DNA from 2 places in the Brevibacillus sp. IT-7CA2 genome. Region 2 is predicted to be linked to the other one. Evidence: predicted binding sites of a transcription regulator. Region 2 holds the regulator's gene; the other holds the start of a gene.
The links. Region 2 encodes LexA, which represses DNA repair genes until DNA is damaged. Its sites were predicted from a motif close to CGAACATATGTTCG; they were not measured.
Positions count from the first base shown of each region.

Region 1: a site for LexA is predicted at 2,992-3,005, ahead of uvrB (excinuclease ABC subunit UvrB). Genes of this name have one in related genera too.

Region 1 is NZ_CATKQT010000054.1:12,464-23,044, forward strand. Features, by position in the region: gene uvrA (excinuclease ABC subunit UvrA) at 1-921, opposite strand, end outside; gene uvrB (excinuclease ABC subunit UvrB) at 937-2,913, opposite strand; gene ACM6JA_RS28930 (flagellar hook assembly protein FlgD) at 3,094-4,026, shown strand; gene ACM6JA_RS28935 (hypothetical protein) at 4,091-5,800, opposite strand; gene ACM6JA_RS28940 (PDZ domain-containing protein) at 5,923-7,284, opposite strand; gene ACM6JA_RS28945 (S41 family peptidase) at 7,300-8,769, opposite strand; gene ACM6JA_RS28950 (murein hydrolase activator EnvC family protein) at 8,862-10,064, opposite strand; gene ftsX (permease-like cell division protein FtsX) at 10,092-10,581, opposite strand, start outside.
Region 2 is NZ_CATKQT010000011.1:230,774-241,354, reverse strand. Features, by position in the region: gene ACM6JA_RS07530 (hypothetical protein) at 1-93, opposite strand, end outside; gene ACM6JA_RS07525 (TetR/AcrR family transcriptional regulator) at 1,046-1,552, shown strand; gene ACM6JA_RS07520 (SDR family NAD(P)-dependent oxidoreductase) at 1,664-2,629, shown strand; gene ACM6JA_RS07515 (ArsR/SmtB family transcription factor) at 2,803-3,147, shown strand; gene ACM6JA_RS07510 (SRPBCC domain-containing protein) at 3,179-3,694, shown strand; gene ACM6JA_RS07505 (FusB/FusC family EF-G-binding protein) at 3,758-4,396, opposite strand; gene ACM6JA_RS07500 (CD3324 family protein) at 4,554-4,817, opposite strand; partial or broken gene ACM6JA_RS07495 (lipoprotein BA_5634 family protein) at 5,175-5,567, shown strand; gene ACM6JA_RS07490 (GNAT family N-acetyltransferase) at 6,040-6,930, shown strand; gene ACM6JA_RS07485 (SOS response-associated peptidase) at 7,016-7,705, shown strand; gene ACM6JA_RS07480 (DUF4269 domain-containing protein) at 7,702-8,277, opposite strand; gene ACM6JA_RS07475 (DUF456 domain-containing protein) at 8,386-8,871, shown strand; gene lexA (transcriptional repressor LexA) at 8,922-9,545, opposite strand; gene ACM6JA_RS07465 (LysM peptidoglycan-binding domain-containing protein) at 9,708-10,046, shown strand; gene ACM6JA_RS07460 (DUF896 domain-containing protein) at 10,123-10,320, shown strand; gene crcB (fluoride efflux transporter CrcB) at 10,417-10,581, shown strand, end outside.

The DNA of each region.
Region 1 (10,581 bases), on a different contig from region 2:
GCCAATCGCCCCATCATCGAGCGTCTTCGTCGCATCGGGAACGACCATATCCGGGTCTACCTCCAACTTGACACCCAGTCCATCACACTCCGAACAAGCACCAAACGGGCTGTTAAAGGAGAAAATCCGCGGCTCCAGCTCCCCGATGGAGAATCCACATATCGCGCAAGCATGCTTTTCACTGAACAGCAGCTCTTCTTGCTCCATTACATCGACGATGACCTTGCCATCTGCTAAACGAAGTGCCGTTTCCAAGGAGTCTGCGAGACGCGCCTGTACATCCGGCTTCACGACGATCCGGTCAACGACAACCTCAATGTTATGCTTCTTGTTCTTTTCCAGCTTGATGTCTTCGGACAGATCGGTAATTTCACCATTGACCCGCACACGGACGAAGCCTTGCTTGCGGATGTCCTCGAGCAGCTTGACGTGCTCTCCCTTGCGTCCTTGTACCATAGGCGCGAGAATCTGCATTTTCGTGCGCTCAGGATACTCCAATAGTCGATCGACCATTTGTTCAATGGTCTGGGATTGGATCTCGATTCCATGCTCCGGACAAACCGCTCTACCGACACGCGCATACAAAAGGCGCAAATAGTCGTAGATTTCCGTAACCGTACCTACCGTGGAGCGAGGGTTGCGGCTCGTTGTTTTCTGGTCAATCGAGATCGCAGGGGAAAGTCCCTCAATCGAATCCACGTCCGGCTTGTCCATCTGTCCGAGAAATTGACGGGCGTATGCGGACAGTGACTCGACATAGCGTCGTTGTCCCTCTGCGTAAATCGTGTCAAAAGCAAGCGAGGACTTACCCGAGCCAGACAAACCCGTCAGAACGACGAATTTGTCCCTCGGAATGACTACATCAACATTTTTTAGGTTGTGGGCACGTGCACCCTTTACGACAATATGTTCTAATGGCATGAAAAAAACCTCTCCTTAGAGTTCCGCCTTCAGCTCAAGAATCAAATCACGCAATTCGGCCGCACGCTCGAACATGAGGTTGCGTGCCGCTTCCTTCATTTCTTCTTCCATACGTTCTATAACAGCCACGCGATCCTTCTTCGGCATTTTCTTGAAATCTGCATGTGGCAAGTAATCTGCTTTTTCCTCCGCTACCTTGGTCGCCTCGATCACTTCGCGGACGGACTTTTTCACGGTTTGCGGCGTGATGCCGTGCTCTTCATTGTAAGCCATCTGAATAGAACGACGACGGTCTGTCTCACGAATCGCAGAGGTCATCGAATCTGTCATTTTGTCAGCGTACATAATAACGCGTCCCTCTGCGTTCCGCGCAGCCCGACCAATCGTCTGAATCAGCGAACGCTCATTGCGAAGGAAGCCTTCCTTGTCTGCATCCAATATCGCTACAAGTGATACTTCCGGCAAGTCAAGACCTTCCCTCAAGAGGTTGATCCCGACTAGCACGTCAAATTCACCCAAGCGCAATGAACGCAAAATCTGCATCCGCTCAATCGTTTTAATATCCGAGTGAAGATAACGCACCTTGATTCCGATTTCTTTCAGATAGTCCGTCAAATCCTCAGACATTTTCTTCGTCAGAGTCGTGACGAGAACCCGCTCATTTTTCGCAATTGTGGCTTGAATTTCGCCAATCAAATCGTCAATCTGTCCCTTGATCGGACGTACCGTAACCGTTGGATCAATCAAGCCTGTCGGACGAATCACCTGCTGTACCATTTCCGGACTGTGTTCCAGCTCATAAAGACCAGGTGTAGCCGAAATGTAGATCGCTTGTTTCAGCTTTCCTTCAAACTCCTCGAACTTGAGTGGACGGTTATCGCGTGCAGAGGGCAGACGGAATCCGTGATCGACCAGTACATCCTTCCGTGCACGGTCACCGTTATACATCCCCCGAACCTGCGGCAAGGTCATATGCGACTCATCCATCATGACGATAAAATCTTCTGGGAAGTAATCTAGCAAGGTATAAGGAGCATGCCCGGCAGGCAGTCCCGTTAGATGGCGCGAGTAGTTTTCAATACCGGAGCAAAAGCCCATCTCCATCATCATCTCAATATCGTACCGTGTACGTTGCTCCAGTCGCTGTGCTTCCAGGAGCTTACCTGCATCACGGAATTCTTTCAGTCTTTCTTCCAGCTCGGCCTCGATGCTTTGGACAGCCAGCTTCATTTTTTCCTCGCGCGTCACGTAGTGAGATTTAGGGAAGATGGCAATGTGATCACGCTGTCCCAGAATCTCGCCGGTCAGTACGTCAATCGAAGTAATCCGCTCTATTTCATCTCCAAAAAACTCAACGCGAATCGCCTGCTCACTCTCTGAGGCAGGGAAAATCTCCACGACGTCCCCCCGCACACGGAACGTACCGCGCGTGAAGTTGATATCGTTGCGTGTGTACTGGATATCGACCAAACGATGCAAAATCTCGTCCCGTCCTGTTTCCATGCCAACACGTAAAGACAAGAGCAGCTCCCGATACTCCTCGGGAGAACCCAATCCGTAAATGCAGGAGACGGAGGCAACGATGATCACATCTCGGCGTTCAAACAACGCACTGGTAGCGGAGTGACGGAGCTTGTCGATCTCGTCGTTAATGCTCGAGTCTTTTTCAATAAACGTATCCGATTGGGGAATGTATGCTTCGGGTTGATAGTAATCGTAGTAGCTGACGAAGTATTCCACCGCGTTGTTCGGGAAAAACTCCTTAAACTCTGCACAAAGCTGAGCGGCCAGAGTTTTGTTGTGTGCCATCACGAGTGTTGGCCTGTTCACCTGAGCAATTACCTGGGCAGCCGTATAAGTCTTTCCCGTTCCCGTCGCACCCAGCAATGTCTGGTGTCGCTTGCCAGCCTGTAACCCTGCCACCAGCTCGGCAATGGCGGTCGGCTGGTCACCGGACGGTTGAAACTCCGATACCAATTCAAAACGCTCCATTCCCTCGTTCATCTCCTCATAGCATGACTGTTTCTACTTCCATTATAACACAATTTCAGCTAGTTTAAGCCCAAAATTCGAACAAACGTTTGTCTTCATCTTTCCACCGATTTTTCCGATATAAGATGAAGGAAGTGCAAACATGCACAGATAGACTCGCCACCTTCAGGGAGGATTGACATGTCAGATACCGGAACAACCGTTAAAAATAACCCTTATATACAACCGCATTTGAGCTATAAAGGCAAAAAAGAATTCACCACCGAGCTCGACCAAAATGCCTTTATGAAGCTCATGCTGGAGCAGTTAAAGCATCAAGACCCTATGTCCCCAATGGACAACTCTCAGTTCATCCAGCAAACAAGTATGCTGACCATGGTAGAAAAAATCACAAAAATGACCACGCTGATGGAGCAATCGAACAACAGCATGGTCACTTTGGAAAAGTATGAAAAGCTGGTAGGTCGTACAGCCTCGTATTCCCTTACTACTAAAGACGAGATGACGGGAGAAACTAAGACGGAGAAGAAAGAAGGCGTACTTGATGCCGTCTACATGGATCAAGGCAAAATCTACTTCCGTGTCGCAGGCGAATCGACACCGATTCCACTGGCAGACGTCTCCGGACTGGAATCGCAAGGTCTGGCTGGTAATACGCTCGATAACAGCGTGAAGTACATGGAAATGATCGGTCGAGAGATTTCCTATAAAGTAACCAAGGAAGTCGACCGGGATGGCAATCCAGATACCACACACGACGTTTCCAAGGTGGATGAAATCTTGAATGGCGTCATCACTGGCTTTACTACCAAAAATGGTACTGCACAATTCCAACTGGATAATGGATCAACCGTAAAAGCCGAAGAAATCGTAGGCATGACGGTGAAACCTGAAAACAGAACAATGGGCAACTCCCTTGCCTACGCGCAAATGATCGGCTACAACATCACGTACAATCAGTCTCAGACGAATCCGGACGGTACCACTACCAATACGCCTCTTACAGGCGTGGTCAAAGCTGTCAGCATGAAAAACGGGGTAGTCGAATTCGTCCTCAAGGATGATAAGAAAGTCGGTCTCAATCAAATTACGGGATTCGAAGCAACTGCCTAGAATCCTATACAAAAAGCCGCACATCTTCGAAATCGGAGAAGGCGGCTTTTTATTATGCAGGTTCCTATTCGTTTACAATCACTTTTCCGGTTATCGCATCCACATAAAATGTATCATCTACTTTAAATTCTCCCCCGCAGAAGCAATGCGAGCGAGTTTGGCGAAAAGAAAGGTCATAGCCGAGCTTCCAGGTAATCGTGTTTTTCTTGTAATCTGGCTGGTGGATGTAGGTCAGCTCAAGTGGAAAGGTTTGTAGTAAACGGGTCATAGCCACTTGTTCTTTAAGCGCGTTGGAACGGGCCGGGTATTTGACACTGGCCGGTTTATTTATGCTCACCTGCTCCCATGTACCCGTCCATGAATCGATCCGAATCGAATACATCCCCTGTTCCACACTCTGATTGCTCCCATATACCGGAATGCCGTTCACAAGGGGATCAGCTATGATCGAGGTGTACCTTTCATCTCCATCCTCCGTTACTTGTATCTGATTGCTTCCAGACGGAGTCAGTCTTTTCAAAAGCTTTTCCGCTTCCATTCGATCCCGCTTCTTATCCGTTTTCACGTTAGACCATTGCGGATTGTTCACCTTAGTAGAAAATTCAAGCAGTTCACCAGTCTTTGCATCCGTCACGAGGAGATGATGCTGCTCGCCGTTACTGCTTCCCTCAGGAAAGGTCGCCATTCGAGATATCTTGTCGGCATCGGGAACCCCCTCACCAAAACTTCCCCATATGAAATAACGAAGGGCTGGACCATCATTGTAACTCGCCTCGTAGATGGACAGCGGCTGCTTTTCTGTTTCTATTCTAAACAACATGCGTAACAAATCACGCGCTTGCGTCTCTGTTTGCGCTACCCACTTCTCTCCTGTTCCGGTCACATTGATGGTCTGAGACGGGGTGGTTGTCGCTCGGGTATTCGTTGTTACTAATCGTTTACCACTAAAGGCATCTAATGCACTACCTGTATGTTGTTGCGTTATGATTCCATTTTTCAGGACATAAGCGAGTTTTGCTTCTACCTGATCGCTTTGATTATGAATGGGCAATAAATAAACGAGTTCTAATGGACGGCTTTCTTGCCACTTTCGTACTGCTTGTTCGGGGGAGATGACGCGCTGAGGAGATGGGAGTGAAGAGGGACTTACTTTTTCGTATAATCTGCCATCAAACGTAGAAAACCAAACGATTCTTCCCGATGCATCAAAGCTGACAAGACAATCATAATCGTCGTCGAGCACCACATTATTCAGGACTCGCACCAGTCGAACCGTCAATAAGTCCTTATTTTTATAAACCTCTCTCGCCTGATAGGTGTTACCTGTACCAGTTCCCTGCAAACCAGCGACAAAAGCCAACGCACGTGCTTTGGCCTGCTGCTCATTCGGGTAGGCAGGCTTTGTTGCTGCTTTCGGGGTAAGATTCAGTCTGAGCAGCTCTCCTGTCTGTCCATCAAAAATCGCATCATCCATAGACGATTCAGCCTCAGCAGCAGACTGTGCAAACGTGACCACCACCCCGCTAACACCGGGTCCATCCACATCACCACCGTAAACGACATAGCGCGAAGACAGCTCCGGTAAAAGCTTGACTAGCTTTTGGACACCTTTCGTCACAAGCATCGGCACAGCCACAACCGATTGAGCCTGCGCTACGGTCACATGACTCGTTGCGCCTACTCCTGATAAGGGGCCGGCAAAAACTGTGGCGGCAGCTAATGTACCTGACAAAAACCACGAGACCGTTCTTTTCACTTTGAACACCGAACCCACTCCCTCTTTTTTCCTCCTACATTGAGACGCAACAGCTACCCGTAAGTTACCGAATGGACAAGCTATGCTCGAAAAAAAGAAGGTATGCACGTTTGTCTGCATACCTTCTCCCCCAACTATCCTTATGCTCCTACATTCAGCTTCTCCAGCTTTTGCTTGATCAGCTCGACTACACTGGCGCGTTTCAAATCAACAAATGCACGGGTATTTGCATCCGGAACCACAATGATCCCCAGTTGGTGATGATTGCCCGCATAAACCGCACACTGTACGAACTTCAGCTCGCCTTCACGCGTGAGTACTTCCATTTTGCAAAAGGCAGGATTGGCTTGTAACGCCGGATATAAATCTTCTTTTTCCCGCACCGAAATGCCATTTACTTTCACGATAATCTCACCGGGCGTGATACCGATCTCCTCTGCTCTCGTACCCGGAATGACACCCATTACCTTTACACCACGCGAAGACTGGATGAAATAAGGCGAACGCTTTCTTTCTTGATACTGACTCCAGAAAAACAGCGCCTCATGACCGAACAGTGCAAAGATCGCGGCCAGCAAGATCAACGGATAAAACCATACAGCCAGAGCGCACAAGCCCAACAAACCAATCGCATACAGTGTCAAATTTTTCGCAACCTGCGTTGCTTTTCTATACGGAGTCATCGTTTGTGTCATATCAGAGAATCCGGTCACTGTCGGCAGAAGCATCAGTCCGAATGAAGCGGCTTCCGGCGAAAAGAACGGCCACCCTGGATACAACGCACCGCTGATAGCACCTGGCTCCATCTGTACGAACAGCACGGCTGGCGTCAGCCAAAAAGAATGAAGCAAATAGGCACCGACGATCCGACCACGCTGCCCTTCCACGAACAGCGGAGAAGCGTCCCGCCCGCCATTCCAGCGTACGAGCATCGCTTCAATCAGATGCATGACCGCAACTAACGCAAGCAACGGCAAAGGCTTCGCCTGACGAATCATTTCCCAGACATAGCTCAATCCAGGAACATCCGTAACCGGTGGAATGACCTGTGTGATCGCGTGTAAAATCGCCAAAATCCCTGCAGCATATGCGAAACAGAGAAACCGTAAACGAATCAGCGCCAAGATGAGCGCCAATCCCCATAGTATCCACAAATCCTGTGCTTGCACGACCACGCCGAGTCCTGCACTAAGAAGAGAAATAAGCAAGCCTCCCACCAAGCCCATCCCTACAGCCCGTATCGTCGAGAGCAAGGGGGACTGAATGCGTGCAGAAAAAAGCTGTCTTTCCAGGTTCATCTGTCTGCGATAATGCAAATAAATAAACACCAGAAAGAGATAGAAGACAGGATTGATAAAAAATGCGGCAAAGCCATATGCAATGGTAAGCATATCTGCCTGTATCGCCAATTGCCTCACCTCAATTAAAAGAAAGAAAAACCACGGCATTTGATTTGCCGTGGTTATCATTTCTACGGAAAGCAGGGAATTACCTGCTTCCATTTTCTTGATTATTCATTACTTACCCGTGACTACATCCAGCGCTTTTTGCAATTGCAGGTCATTCTCTGGCTTCGTCATCGTTTTACGGAGACTTTCTTCCAGCGAAGAGCGTGTCTTCGCGTCTACTTTGCCAGTTACCTCAAGTTTGTTGGAGGTTTGGAACTGCTTGATTACTTCCTCTGTCTTTTCATCAAAATAGCCATCTTCTCGTCCTGGGGACAGATTCAAGCCCTTCAGGATGAGCTGCAGGTTTTTCACGTCAGTGCCAGCCATATCGCGCTGCAATACTTTATCTGCCGGCAACAGAGTTGCGTTGAAATAGTCTGGTTGCTTGACTGCAAAGTCTGGCGTAATGCCTTTTTTATGGACCCATTCACCCTTCGGTGTGACCCACTTGGCAATCGTCAGCTTCAATTGGCTCTTGTCGTTCATTTCCATGGTACTCTGAACGGTTCCTTTACCAAAGGTCTTCTCACCGACCAGCTTGTAGTTGCCGCTATCCCGCAGAGCACCTGCGAGAATTTCCGAAGCACTGGCGCTTCCGCCATTAATCAGTACCGAGATTGGGTAAGGCTTAGCAGCTTCTGTAGTCGAGAAATACTCTTCCTTTTGCTGTCCGCCATTTCCATACTCGATTTGCACGATCTTACCTTTATTTGGAACAAGGATTTCTCCGATTTCTTTCACGGCTAACAAATACCCTCCCGGATTGCCTCGAACGTCAATGACCAAACCGCCAATCCCCTTCTGTTCGAGAGCAGCCAGCTGATCTTTGAAGTGCTTAGCTGTTTCTGTAGAGAATTGGGTAAGGTTGATCACGCCTACTTTGACACCGTTCTTCTCGAGTATCTGACTGTTTACCGTCTCAATCGGAATATCGTCACGAACACACACGATGGTAAGAGGCTCTGGCACTCCTGCTCTCACTACTTTGAGAACCGCCTTTGTTCCTTTTGGACCGCGAATCTTCGTCACTGCCTGATGCAGGTCCAATCCTTCAAGAGATTCATCATTTACGCTCAAAATTTGGTCGTTTGGTCGCAGCCCTGCACGCTCTGCTGGGGAGTTTTTGAATGGCGAAACAACCGTTACCCGACCATTTTGCATCGTTACCTCTGTCCCGATCCCTTGGAAAGTCGAGTGTAGGGTTGATGTGAACTCCTCAGCAGAACGAGGGTCCATGTAATCACTGTACGGATCTTCGAGCGACCCGACCATTCCGCCAATTGCACCCTCTACTAACTGCTCATTGGTGACATTTTGGATGTAATCTTTCTTGATTGCTGAAAACGCCTCGTACAGCTTCTGGAACTCTTTCGGATAATCTCCGCTCCCAGAAAATAGCGCCATGCTGGATGCTGTTAAAGCTCCACCTTGACTTGAACTGGCGCTAGCCGATGTCTTCATGATCGCCATCGTAATAAAACTACTGGCTACCATGGAGATGAGTACAAGCGCGATAACGGTACGTCCTTTCCATCTCACTGTTACGTCACCATCCTTTGTGCTACCGGAAAAAGATATGCTGCTAGTGTATGCATGTTCCGTTAACAATATTTGTCTGGTCGCACGAGGGTCTACTTCAAGTACGGCATTGGGTTGACTGCTACGTCATTTTTATAGACGGTAAAGTGTACGTGATTTCCGGTTGAGCGACCTGTTGATCCTACCTCTGCGATCTTTTGACCTCTCGATACGGCTTGCCCAACAGAAACCTTGATACCTCCCTCGCGAATATGACCGTACAGAGTGGTATATTCCGCGTTATGCTTGATCATTACTGTATTCCCGTAGCCGCCGTTATATCCTGCAAAGAGAACGATTCCGTCAGCCGCTGCCATAATTGGCGTTCCCTTCCGTGCTGCCATATCTAAACCATTATGCCCAGCCGAGCGGCCTGTAAACGGGTCTGACCGCATTCCGAAGCCCGAAGTGAAGCGGAATTGTCCACTTGCGACTGGCAAGGCAAACTTTCCACCCTTGTAGCCTGTACTGGATGCGCTCATCGCACGTACTCGTTCCGCGTATTTGGCTGCTTCTTGTTTGGTGCTAGCCAAAAGCTCCTGTCCATACTGCTCCAAATCCACTTCCAGTGCAGATTCTTTCTTATCCAGTTCAGCCTTCACCACTAGACTTTGCTTGTACTGCTTGTCCAATTCGACTTTGAGCTCCTCAGCCTCATCGAACATCCCAGCGTACACAGTCAGTTGATGATCAATTTCTTTCTTTTTGGTCTCGATCGTTTCCTTATCGCGAATGTTATCCTCTAAAATACGCGTGTCCTGCTCCAAAATAAGCTGCAAGGCCTGCATGCGCGTCAAAAAGTCCCCAAAGTCAGAGGAACCGAGAAGTACATCCAAATAGGAGATCGTACCGCGTTCATACATGGAAGTCACACGCGTTCTGAGCAAGGCATCCCTTTTGGCTACGCGGTCTTTTGCTTCATCCAGTTTATCCTGAGCGTTTGCTGCTTTTTCCTTGGTATCATCCATTTGCTGCTCAAGCTTGTCCAGCTTTTTCTGTGTATCGTTGCGCCGCAAATCAATTTGCATCAATTGCGTCTCCAAGCCTTTTTTCTCTTTTTGCACGACATTAATCTGTTCTTCGGTCTTCTTCAATTGCTGCTGCTGGCTTTTCTTCTTCTTTTGAATTTCTTTTAGCTCTCGATTAATCTTGTCCAAAGAGGCCTTACTAGGCGCTGCCAAGCTTACATTTGTCGGGAGCACAGTACCAACCACAAGCCCAGTGATTACGAGTGCTAGCAGGATTCTCTTTCTCATGTTACTCCTCCCACGCTCTTCAAATTATTAAACTCGCAAGAAGCGACGTACGGACACCAAACTTCCCCAAATCCCGATGAATGCACCAATCGCAAGCAAAGCCAGCGCCACTTGATACACGAGCGGGAATAGCGGCAACAGTTTAAACAGTTGGGAAGCTTCAAAGCTGGAGTGAATGGCATCCAGGAGGTAGTAATACCCAACCGTTAACATAATGGTCGGAATCAATGCCCCTGCCACACCCATCAACAGCCCTTCCACAAAGAATGGCCAACGGATAAACCAGTTCGTGGCCCCAACCAGCTTCATGATTTCAATCTCTCTGCGACGTGCCACAATTGTCAGCTTAATCGTGTTGGCAATCAAGAACATCGCTGTAAAGCCAAGTCCAATAATAAAAGCAATCCCGACATTACGAACTGCTCCTGTCAAGGAAAACAGCTTATCCACAGTGCCTTCCCCATAGGTCAGGCTTTTGACATACTGGAGATTTTTAATTTGAGCGGCAACAGCAGCA
Region 2 (10,581 bases):
ATCCGCAATACCCGTCAGCTTCACATGGTACACGTTGTTCTTTTGCGCTGCTAACAGCAGGAAATGAAAGCGATAGAAGTAATGCAGCAGCAATACCAAACAGAGCAAATTTTTTCATAAATCTTCCCCCTTATAAGTAGGAACGAAATTAGGATGATAGGCAGACGGAAAAAGACCATCCCTCTGCCACGCAAATAGCTGTTAGGACGGCCTTTTTAAGTACTATCTGACATTAAGCGGGACACATGCAATGTTTTCCTGCTGGTATGCACTCCCGAGGACATGGGCGGATGGAGTTAGCACCAATTTTTTGAAGTAATTTCTTAAACATTGTTATTCACCTCCTGAATTGGAAGAATATAACTTACGATTCTATAATAACACATATACATTCCAGTCAACATATAAAATACCAAAAATTCGGAAAATAAAAATCTGCTAATGATGTCAGCGACCAAATACAGTATTCCCTCCGAAGATCGAGATAGAAATTGAAGTAAGAAAGTAACTAAAAGAAACAAGCTGATGTCGATCGAGTTTCGACGTCAGCTTGTTGTTTGGACAGCGTTATCCCACTTGTTTTGTTTAGCCAATATATCTGATCAGGTTCCTAGTTCCTGTACTATCCACTATCACCCATCCGGCTGGAATAGGGGAGCCTAGCATTACCCAAATTTGCTCACCAAATGCAGCATTTTTGATTTTAGTAGTTCCGTGCTTAGTCTTAGTTGATTTTGAAGAAGTTTCTTTCCCTTTCCAGTCATTCTGGGTAGTGCTTGCTGCGAAGGTGAGCGGTTTCTCCTGTAAAGCGAGTGTTGCTCATTGGGCGGTTGTGGCTAAACTTGGTACCGTGACAACAGAGCTTACTGCTAGAATCATCGTGGCTTTTTTAATCATTTGCAACAACTTTTCTTGAAAATGATAGTCAATCGCGAAGTTTGTGGCAAGTCTGTATGGGAGTGATACACGTCATTTGAAACCGATCACAAACTGACGTATAATCAGGTATTATTGATTAATCACTAAAAAGGAGGCGGTTTTTGCAATGACGTCGGTCAATCGTAAAACGGAAATCATTTCTGCTGCCATTGAAGTCTTTGCTGAAATCGGATATTTCCGGGCAACGACAGCGCAAGTAGCAGAGCGTGCAAAGATTTCTCAGCCATATATTTTCAAGTTTTTTGCATCAAAGGAAGCTTTGTTACAGGCAGCCTTGGAGGCGTCGTGGGAGCGGATCATTGACTCTTTCCGTCTCGTTGTGGAGTCCGCATCCAAAGAGCAATTGGAAACAGATTTAATCAAGGCATATGAAAAGATTTTGGCTTCCCATCAAAATGAGATACTTCTTCAAATGCAGTCCCAGACGATTCAAGAGCCTTCGATTCGAGAGGCAATGCGCGAAGGATTTCGGGAGGTTCGTCAGATCGTCCTAACAGCTTTTCGTGAAGCGGGTATCGCGAGTCCGGAAGAGAGAACACTTATTTTCCTGGCAAGAGGAATGCTGTGTAATATTTCAGCAGCTTTGGACATGCCAGAAATAATGGAGGTGTAGCGGAGAAAAAATTGCGACAATTAGTTATTGACTAATCACTAACTAAAACGTTATAGTTCAAATCAGTTAGTGATTAATCAATCACAAATAAAACGAGTGGAGATGATCCGAATGAAAAAAGCGATTGTCGTCGGGGTAACAGGCGGAACGGGAGCGGCTATTCTGAAGGAGCTCATCAATCGAGGGGTTGAAACGATTGCTTTTGGACGTTCTCGACAAAAGCTAGAGCAAATGGCGTCAGAGCTAGGGAGTCCAGCACATTTGTCACTGGCTGTCGGGGATGCATTCCAGTCTCAAGACATCGTAACAGCCTCGGAAGGAGCGGATGTACTATTCCATTGTGCAAACGTCCCTTATCACGAGATGGTAAATAAGCTGATCCCACTTGGCGAAGCCGTCATGGAAGCCGCCAACAAGAGAGGTTTGAAGGTTGTTGCGGTGGACGGCATTTATCCATACGGGAGAAAGCAGATGGAACCAGTAACGGAGGAGCATCCAAAGCAACCGCATACGAAGAAAGGGAAAATCAGGTTGGCATTTGAACAGATGCTGTTTAGCAGTCGCTGGGATCATGCGCGAACGATGATCGTCAGATTACCGGATTATTACGGACCTACTGCTAATCAAGCATCGTATTTGGGTTCAACACTTGAGGCAATTGCGGCTGGAAAACCCGGGTTTTTCATTGGGAATATGCATGTTCCTCGCGAGTTTGTTTATTTGCCGGATGCGGCGAAGATGATTGTAGAGTTGGCCAGTCGTGAGTTTGCTTATGGACAAAACTGGCACATTCCAGGTGAAGGCACCATTTCCGGTCGAGACATCGTTCGAATCGCTCAAAAAGCAAGTGGTACCGTGAAACCTGTCATTCCTCTTGGGAAAATGGGTTTGTCTTTGCTGGGTATGTTCGTCCCAGTGATGAAGGAGGTTGTCGAGATGCTGTACTTAACCGAAAAACCGTTGATCCTTAGCGGAGAAAAATATAAACGGCATATTGGACCGATCCCAGCGACGAAGTTCGAGGAGGGTATAACGGCAACGATCCAGCATTTGCAGAATCGTACTTCCATGAAATAAATGATAGTTGTTAGTTATTGATTAATCACTAACAAGTGGACTTCCACAATTCTTTTAAATATTCCTTTACAGGAATATTCCCCTTAGTGTATATTTTACCTAACAAGATCATCACAATAACGCTGAAGGGGATGAGATGAACGTAGAATCCATCATGTAACGAGGTGAGTGGCATGTCGGGGATGAATCCGGGCATGGACATGGCGACGCTGAGTGCTTTGGCTGAACCGAATCGTATGAAAATCGTCGAACTTTTGCGCGATGGTCCTCTAACTGTAGGGGAAATCGCCGAACAACTGGGGCTTCGCCAGCCCCAAGCCTCGAAGCATTTGAAGGTGCTTAGTGACAGCGGGATCGTAGATGTGAAGGCCGAAGCCAATCGCCGATTTTACAAACTCAGGCCCGAGCCCTTCCGAGCGCTGGATTCTTGGGTGAGGTCATTCCAGCGTGTTATGGAAGAAAGATTCGATAATCTGGAAGACTATTTGCGGGAACTGCAAAACAAGGAAAATACTTGAGATCCATTCAAATGAATGAGGAGGAATTGATATGTCAAGAAACACTATGGTATCAAGGGTAGAGAACGAGCGGGTGCTGGTACTGGAGCGTGTATTCGACGCGCCCAGAGATCTCGTGTTCAAGATGTTTAAGGAGCCTGAGCATCTCAAGCGTTGGTGGGGACCGAAAGGCTGGGAACTCCCGGTTTGTTATGTCGATTTCCGACCAGGCGGTGTTTGGCACTATTGCATGAAATGCGTCGATAAGAATCAAGGTGATTTTTACGGCATGGAATCTTGGGGCAAAGGCGTTTATAAGGAAATTGTTGAACCAGAGAAAATCATCTATACCGATTACTTTTCAGATGCAGAAGGCAACACAAATGATACCATGCCTTCGACAGAAGTTATGATGGAATTCATCGATATGGGTGGTAAGACGAGGCTGGTCAGCCGTTCTGAATATGTATCTGCGGAAGCTCTCAAAACTGTCATGGACATGGGTATGCTAGAGGGTATCACCCAAACGTGGGATCGTTTGGAAGAGAGTCTGACCGAGATCAAGTAAGGGACATATAGGAAAGGCCGCCTGGCATGAAGACCCGGCGGCTTTTTCAATTTCGTTGCAGAGTTATTTCACCATCAGTGCAATAAACTCGTTCAGCTTATCTAGCGAAATGATATTTTGATTGCACGTCGCACTGTCTTGGCAAATGTAGTTTCCTTTTTTCAAATATGTTCCATCCCCAGAGCTCTTTGCTTCAAGGACGAACATGCCGATTTCTTCAAAGCGATTACAGAGCGCACAAAGGCCTTTTTTATTTACATTGGTAAACTGCCCATGAATGCCAATCAGTTTTCCTTCGTGGTAAGCGACAATATACTTCTTTTCCGTCGCAGTGTCTAGCCAGCCCACATAAGAGATTTCTGAAAAATCGATCTCAGCTAAATTCGAGATTTTAAGCTTCTTTACTTTTGGAAAGAGCTTCTTAATAGAAGACTCTGTGAGAGCAGGGAATGGAATCACAAACGGTGAAAGCTGGTGCAAAAACTGTTTTCCTTCTGCTTTTTCTTTAATCGAGTCAATCGGATACAAAATCTCTTTTTGTTCTTCTGTCATGTTCGGGAACAACTGAAAGATTTCTTCATGGGCGATTTCTTTTCGAGCACGAATCACATTGACATCTGTACTGGTCGCATAGGCGTTCATGATTGCTTGAACGCGTGATTGAATGAAGTGATACTGATGTGTATGGATAAAAGGTTCCATCTTGCGGTTCCTCCTGTTTCTGTCTTGTAAGGTGGGTTCCTCTTTACTTTAGTGTGTTTGCAAGAGAGGAGAAAGGGAGAAGACTTTTCACAAAAAAACTCGCCATAAAAAAGCACTGACAACCTGTATGAAAAGGTCGCCAGTGCTTTATAAACGCCTATTTGGTGTACACGATTTTTTTTATCGTCTCTGTAGACAAAAAGTATTCCTCCGCTAACTGAGAAATAGCCGTTCCGGCCCGAAAGCTGCTTTTAATAGCCGTATTCCGCTCATCGAGGAGTTTTCTCCCGCCAGTGCGCGTCCCCCATTTTTGATGGGTTACTTTTGTCTTCGGAATGTAAATGGTTTCTCCTTGCACGTACTTTTGAATTTCTGCGAGTAACGATTCAGGAAGGATTAAATTTGCTTTCACACATTTCATTTCTGCTCGCTCCTTATTTATAAATAGGCAAATAAGGGGCAAAGCCAAGAAATAGGAAATGAGATACGCAAATGAAGGCGATGATTCGATTAAACGAGAGACCACCTCATGCAAAGTATCGCCTCACTATTTCTAGGCTTTGCATGAGCCGTTGCGGTATGTGGCAAATTGAGAGCATTCGCCATTCGTACACCCCCCTCGAGGTCCATTTTAAAAACGGTGTCCCCTCTCCTTTTCGGAAAGGGAGTATTTGTAATTATATAAGAAAATGACTTTTTTGTATAACGTTACTTACAAAAATGTAAGTGGATATGTAAGGAAAGGCGATGGTAATCATCTCTATCGACTGCTGGAGAACAAAATGTGATGGTTATGAACAAACCGATGGCCCAATCGCTGCTGGAGAAGGAACTGCTGAGAAAAGTAGATGCGGGGAATAACACGACACCAATAGATACCTTGCCACAGATCACAAGCGACGCAGGTGTATACTTTGCTAAAAATGAAACGACCAATCTGACTGTTGGCCCAAACAAGCTCACGTATCAAGGCAATGTGATCATTGGCGACGGGCGGAGCTATGCTGATCTTTTCGTGATTGTGGATGATGCCACTTGGGAACAAGTAGAGGGAACCGCCAAAAAAGTCTCGGTATGGGGATATAACAAATATCCTAAGAATGAGATGGGTACTTTTAATGTGGAAACGGAACAGCTCGTTCACATGAAAGAAATGGACACAAAGAAATAGAAAGAAAGGTAGACTTATGGTCTACCTCGCGGCTGTATCGGGAGCATTGCAGGTGTATGGGTTCCATCGCGAAAAACCATGAAATGATAAAACATTTACAGTCCATGGAAACTCCTATATAGTTACAATAATGAACGTGAAAAGAGGTTTTGATTGTATATGATGAAACTCATAATCGCTAAGTAAAATTCGAATGAATTTTATATGGGAAAAGGTCAAATGAAGGGCATGCCCTTTGTTTATTTTTTATACCTTTTTTCAAAAGCGATTAGAAGGCATTATATCTCATCAAAACAAATTTCACGTTTGTGCATGATATCTATTTTGTTCGGGATAGGTATCTTCATCACAACGATAAATTTGACCATGAGAAGAGAATTCTTCTTGTGGTCTTTTTTATTGGAAAGAAGGGATTGCTGAAAAGGAATGAATGATGACAAACAGCACAAACAACAGAATGGGAGGTTTTTACATGGGTGAATATCGATTGATTAGCGACTACAAGCATATCGAAAAATACAAAGAGAGCTTTAATGACCTCGCCAAGCAGATCTTTCAGCTCGATTTTAAAGAATGGTATAACAAAGGCTATTGGAATGACAACTATGTCTGCTATTCCTATTTGGATGGGGATCAGGTTATTGCTAACGCTTCTACCAGTAAGATGATCGTGACATCTAATGGCAGAGACTATAAGGCACTTCAGATCGGAACGGTCATGACGCATCCTGCCTATCGCAACCAAGGATTGGCAGCGAAATTGATGAACCATATTCTTGAAACATGTGAGAAGGAATACGATTTTATTTATTTGTATGCCAATGATACCGTGCTCGATTTTTATCCGAAGTTCGGATTTGAGAGAGTACAGGAAAGTAGTTTTCGCTTATTGGCATCTGATTTGAAAAAGCAAGTAGGACAAAAATCAGTCTTGCGCAAGCTAGATGTTGATAATGAGGCTGATTTTATTGTCATGAAGGAATTTGCTTCCAAAAGAATCCCCGCTTCATCGAGACTAGGTATCAAGGATAGCGAGCATCTGTTGATGTTTTACTTGCTGCTCGTTTTTCGGGATGCGATCTATTATGTCGAAGAGGAGGATGTGATTGTCTTATTGGAACGAGAAGACGACCAACTGCATGTATTTGATCTTGTAAGTAAAAAACCAGTTGATCTAGAAGCGGTCATTTCTCATTTGGTAACGACTGAGACAACGATCATTCATTTTCACTTTATGCCGGATAGTGAGAATGAAAACATCCAATCTGCATGGATGACAACGACGGATGATGTCTTATTTGTTCGTCCCTCGTTAAAAATGGAGACAGAACATTTTCGTTTTCCCCTTACTTCACACGCATAAAAGGTTTGAAATGACACATCGTGTGAAACAGTAAAATAGAAGAAAAAAGCAGACGTCCAGTATGGAAGGATGTGAGGGGAAAAGCATGTGTGGCCGTTTTACTCTCGTAACGAACTTGGAAAAATGGAAGGCACGGTTCCAAATCGAAGTCATTCCATTTGATGCAAAGCCACGGTACAATATTGCACCGGGTCAGTTCATTCCAGCGATTATTGCTGATCGCGGCGAGCGACGTATGGGTCAGTTGAGATGGGGGTTAGTGCCGTCGTGGGCTGCCGATGAGAAGAGCAGCTACAAAATGATCAATGCGCGTTGTGAGACATTAAATGAAAAGCCCGCATTCAAACAGCTTTTCGCCCGAAAGCGATGCATTCTTCCTGCTGACAGCTTTTATGAGTGGATGAACGCCATCACAGGGAAGCAACCGATGCGGATCATGTTGAATACCGGGGAACCCTTTGCTTTTGCTGGCCTGTATGATACGTGGACGAATCAAGAGGGAGAAAAAGTACATACCTGCACGATTGTTACGACAAAGGCGAATGAGCTCATCGAGAATATACATGAGCGAATGCCTGTCATCTTAAAGAAAGATGACGAGGACTTATGGCTTGATCGGGAGAAGTATGATCGGTTGCAGCTCCAGTCGCTGTTTACCCCCTATGATTCCAGCGAGATGATGGTGTATCCGGTATCCATCAAAGTGGGAAGCCCCAAAAATGATGATCCTTCCTGTATTCAAGAAGTAGGGATCAGCTCATTGTTTGAGGATTAATCCTTTCGTAGGAGCTGAACTCTTTTTCGTAATTCCTGTTCGGTTAACGGCTCCAAATGCAACAAAGCCTCGTATGGATCATCACCCGGAATATGAAAGTATCGAGCAAATGCTGGCTCTGTTTTGATGCCACTTTGCTTCAGAGCTCTGATATGTTGGTACGCATCCAAGCCTCCTATGTCTAACAGTAGTGCTTCGATGTCCATATGACGATAGGCGTTTTGCTTTTCGACAGCTACCGGTTGAGCAAACACTTCAAACCAAAAGTCAGCTGTGAAAAACGAAATAACGCACGTGGGAGTACTTTTTACATCTAGGTGTGTCACTTCAAATCTGGGCAAGCAGCCAAATGCTGTACGAACAGCCTGCTCAAACTGTTCCAGATCATGACTCTCGCAAATAATGTCCAGATCGCTTTGCTTGACGTCAATGTTTAATGGGATGGTTCCGGCAAGCACTGGACGGTAATCGGATAGTACCTCCATGATGTGCGTCTGTTGAATCGCTTCCCACGCCGCTTTTTGGCGCATCGTTCCTCTGCCCAAGTAAGAGAGATCATGCCAATTTCTCAAGAGACTACCTCCATGTCTACTTTCTTTTAAAATAGTTTAGACAAAAGTGAATAAGTACGCAACGAAATCGGTAATCACTCGTATACCTAGATGAAGGGAGTGTAGTAGATGGAAATATTTTTGTGGGTAGTGGTTGTGTTATTGTTCTTGCTAAGCATCGCAGGAATTTTTTTACCCGTTTTACCTGATACGATATTACTGTGGGCGGGCTTTTTGCTCTATCACTTTTTCATTGCAGATCCGGGAGCGGGATTGCCCGCATCCTTTTGGTGGGGAATGGTCGTTCTAAGTATTCTGCTTTATGGTGCTGACTTGCTGACGAACATGTACTTCGTAAAAAGGTACGGAGGGTCCAAGTGGTCGTCCATTGCTGCTGCGGTCGGAATTATCCTCGGGATCTTCGTTTTCCCACCGTTTGGTATGTTGATCTTGCCGTTCGTATTCGTCGTCCTGGTAGAGTTGATGGTGCAGAAGCAGTCGATGGAGCGAGCAGTGAAAGCGGGCGTAGGCTCACTGATCGGATTTTTGGGCAGTGCGGTCGTAAAAGTCATATTGCAAGTTACAATGATCATCTGGTTTTTTGTCGCCAGATAACATACAGAAAACGAAAAGGACAGCCGAGGCTGTCCTTTTTTACGTGGAAACTAGTGAATGAGTCGATATACACCGATGACTTTACCGAGAATGGTGACATGCTCCAGAATGATCGGTTCCATCGTGGCATTTTCCGGTTGGAGACGGAAGTGGTTCTTTTCTTTGAAAAATCTTTTGACGGTCGCTTCGTCTTCTTCTGTCATGGCTACGACAATGTCACCATTGTTCGCTACGTGCTGTTGGCGAACAATTACGTAATCTCCGTCGAGAATCCCGGCATCAATCATACTGTTCCCGGAGACGCGCAGCATATAGACCTTGTCAGAAGTCACGATATTGTCTGGAAGCGGGAAGTATTCTTCCACATCCTCAATGGCAGTGATCGGTTGTCCAGCGGTTACTTTTCCGATTACTGGGACACGGACGACAGAGTCTTCGAAATTGTCTTGAAAACGATCTTCATCTGATAGCAATTCGATGGCGCGAGGTTTGGTAGGATCTCGACGAATGAGGCCTTTTTTCTCTAAGCGTGCCAAATGCCCATGTACCGTTGAGCTGGAAGCTAGTCCAACAGCCTCCCCAATTTCACGTACAGAAGGAGGATATCCTTTATCACGAACTTCCTTTCGTATGAACTCGATGATGGCTTGTTGTCTACTCGATAATTTTGACATAGAAAGACACCCCTGATTTCTCGAACATATTTTCCTATATTATACCATGGGAGCTTGCGTTCGACAAACATAAGTTCGATTCTTTGTTGACATGAACATATGTTCTCATTTATCATGAGGTTACAAGTGATTAGAACGTATGTTTGCGAGGAGGCCATTATTATGAATTCATCGACAGAACGAAATCGTTTCGAGAAAAAAGAAGAACGTCGTGTTCGTTTTGGTATCACGAGAGGACAAGCTCTCTTGTTTCTTATTACATTTACTCTCTTTTTTTACTTATTGACCGAACTAGTGTTTGCTTCTTCACCAATGGAGGAGCCACAAGGTATAGAAGTAACCGTACAATCTGGAGATAGCCTATGGTCGTTAGCTGTTCAATACAATGCAGATCAGCATATGGATGTTCGCGACTATATAATAGAAATTAAGGATGCGAACGGTTTAGAGAGCAACAGGATTTACCCAGGTCAGACTCTCATCCTTCCTGATACTCCGTAAGTGTTCGGCTGTCTTGCGGGATCATTCGAATGTGGTATAATGAAGCGGCACTACTACAGAGTGGGAGGAACCAGCAGTGGTATCTGACGCAGAAATTAAACGCATTAACGAATTGGTCAAAAAATCTCGCGAAGAAGGTTTGACCGAAGAGGAAAAGCTCGAACAAAAAGCATTGCGCCAAAAGTACATTGACGCCGTTAAGCTTTCATTGAGAGCAAATTTGGATTCCATCCGTTATGTGGAAGACCTTGAAGAAAATAAGCCAAAACAGTAAGATAACAATTACTGATACGACAGACATCCTCGCTTGACGCTAGGGTGTCTTTTTCTGTGACATACATAACGCTTTGATAGTCAGGGAGGGAGAGCGATGGCGTGGATAGCTGTGGCAGTTGGAGGAGCAGTTGGCTCACTTTTGCGCTACCTATTGTCTTTGCTTGCGAATCAGCCGGGATGGCCGTGGGGAACTTGGATCGCCAATGTTTGTGGATCTTTGATCATCGGCATCTTGTTCGTGCTGGGGAAAGAACGTGGC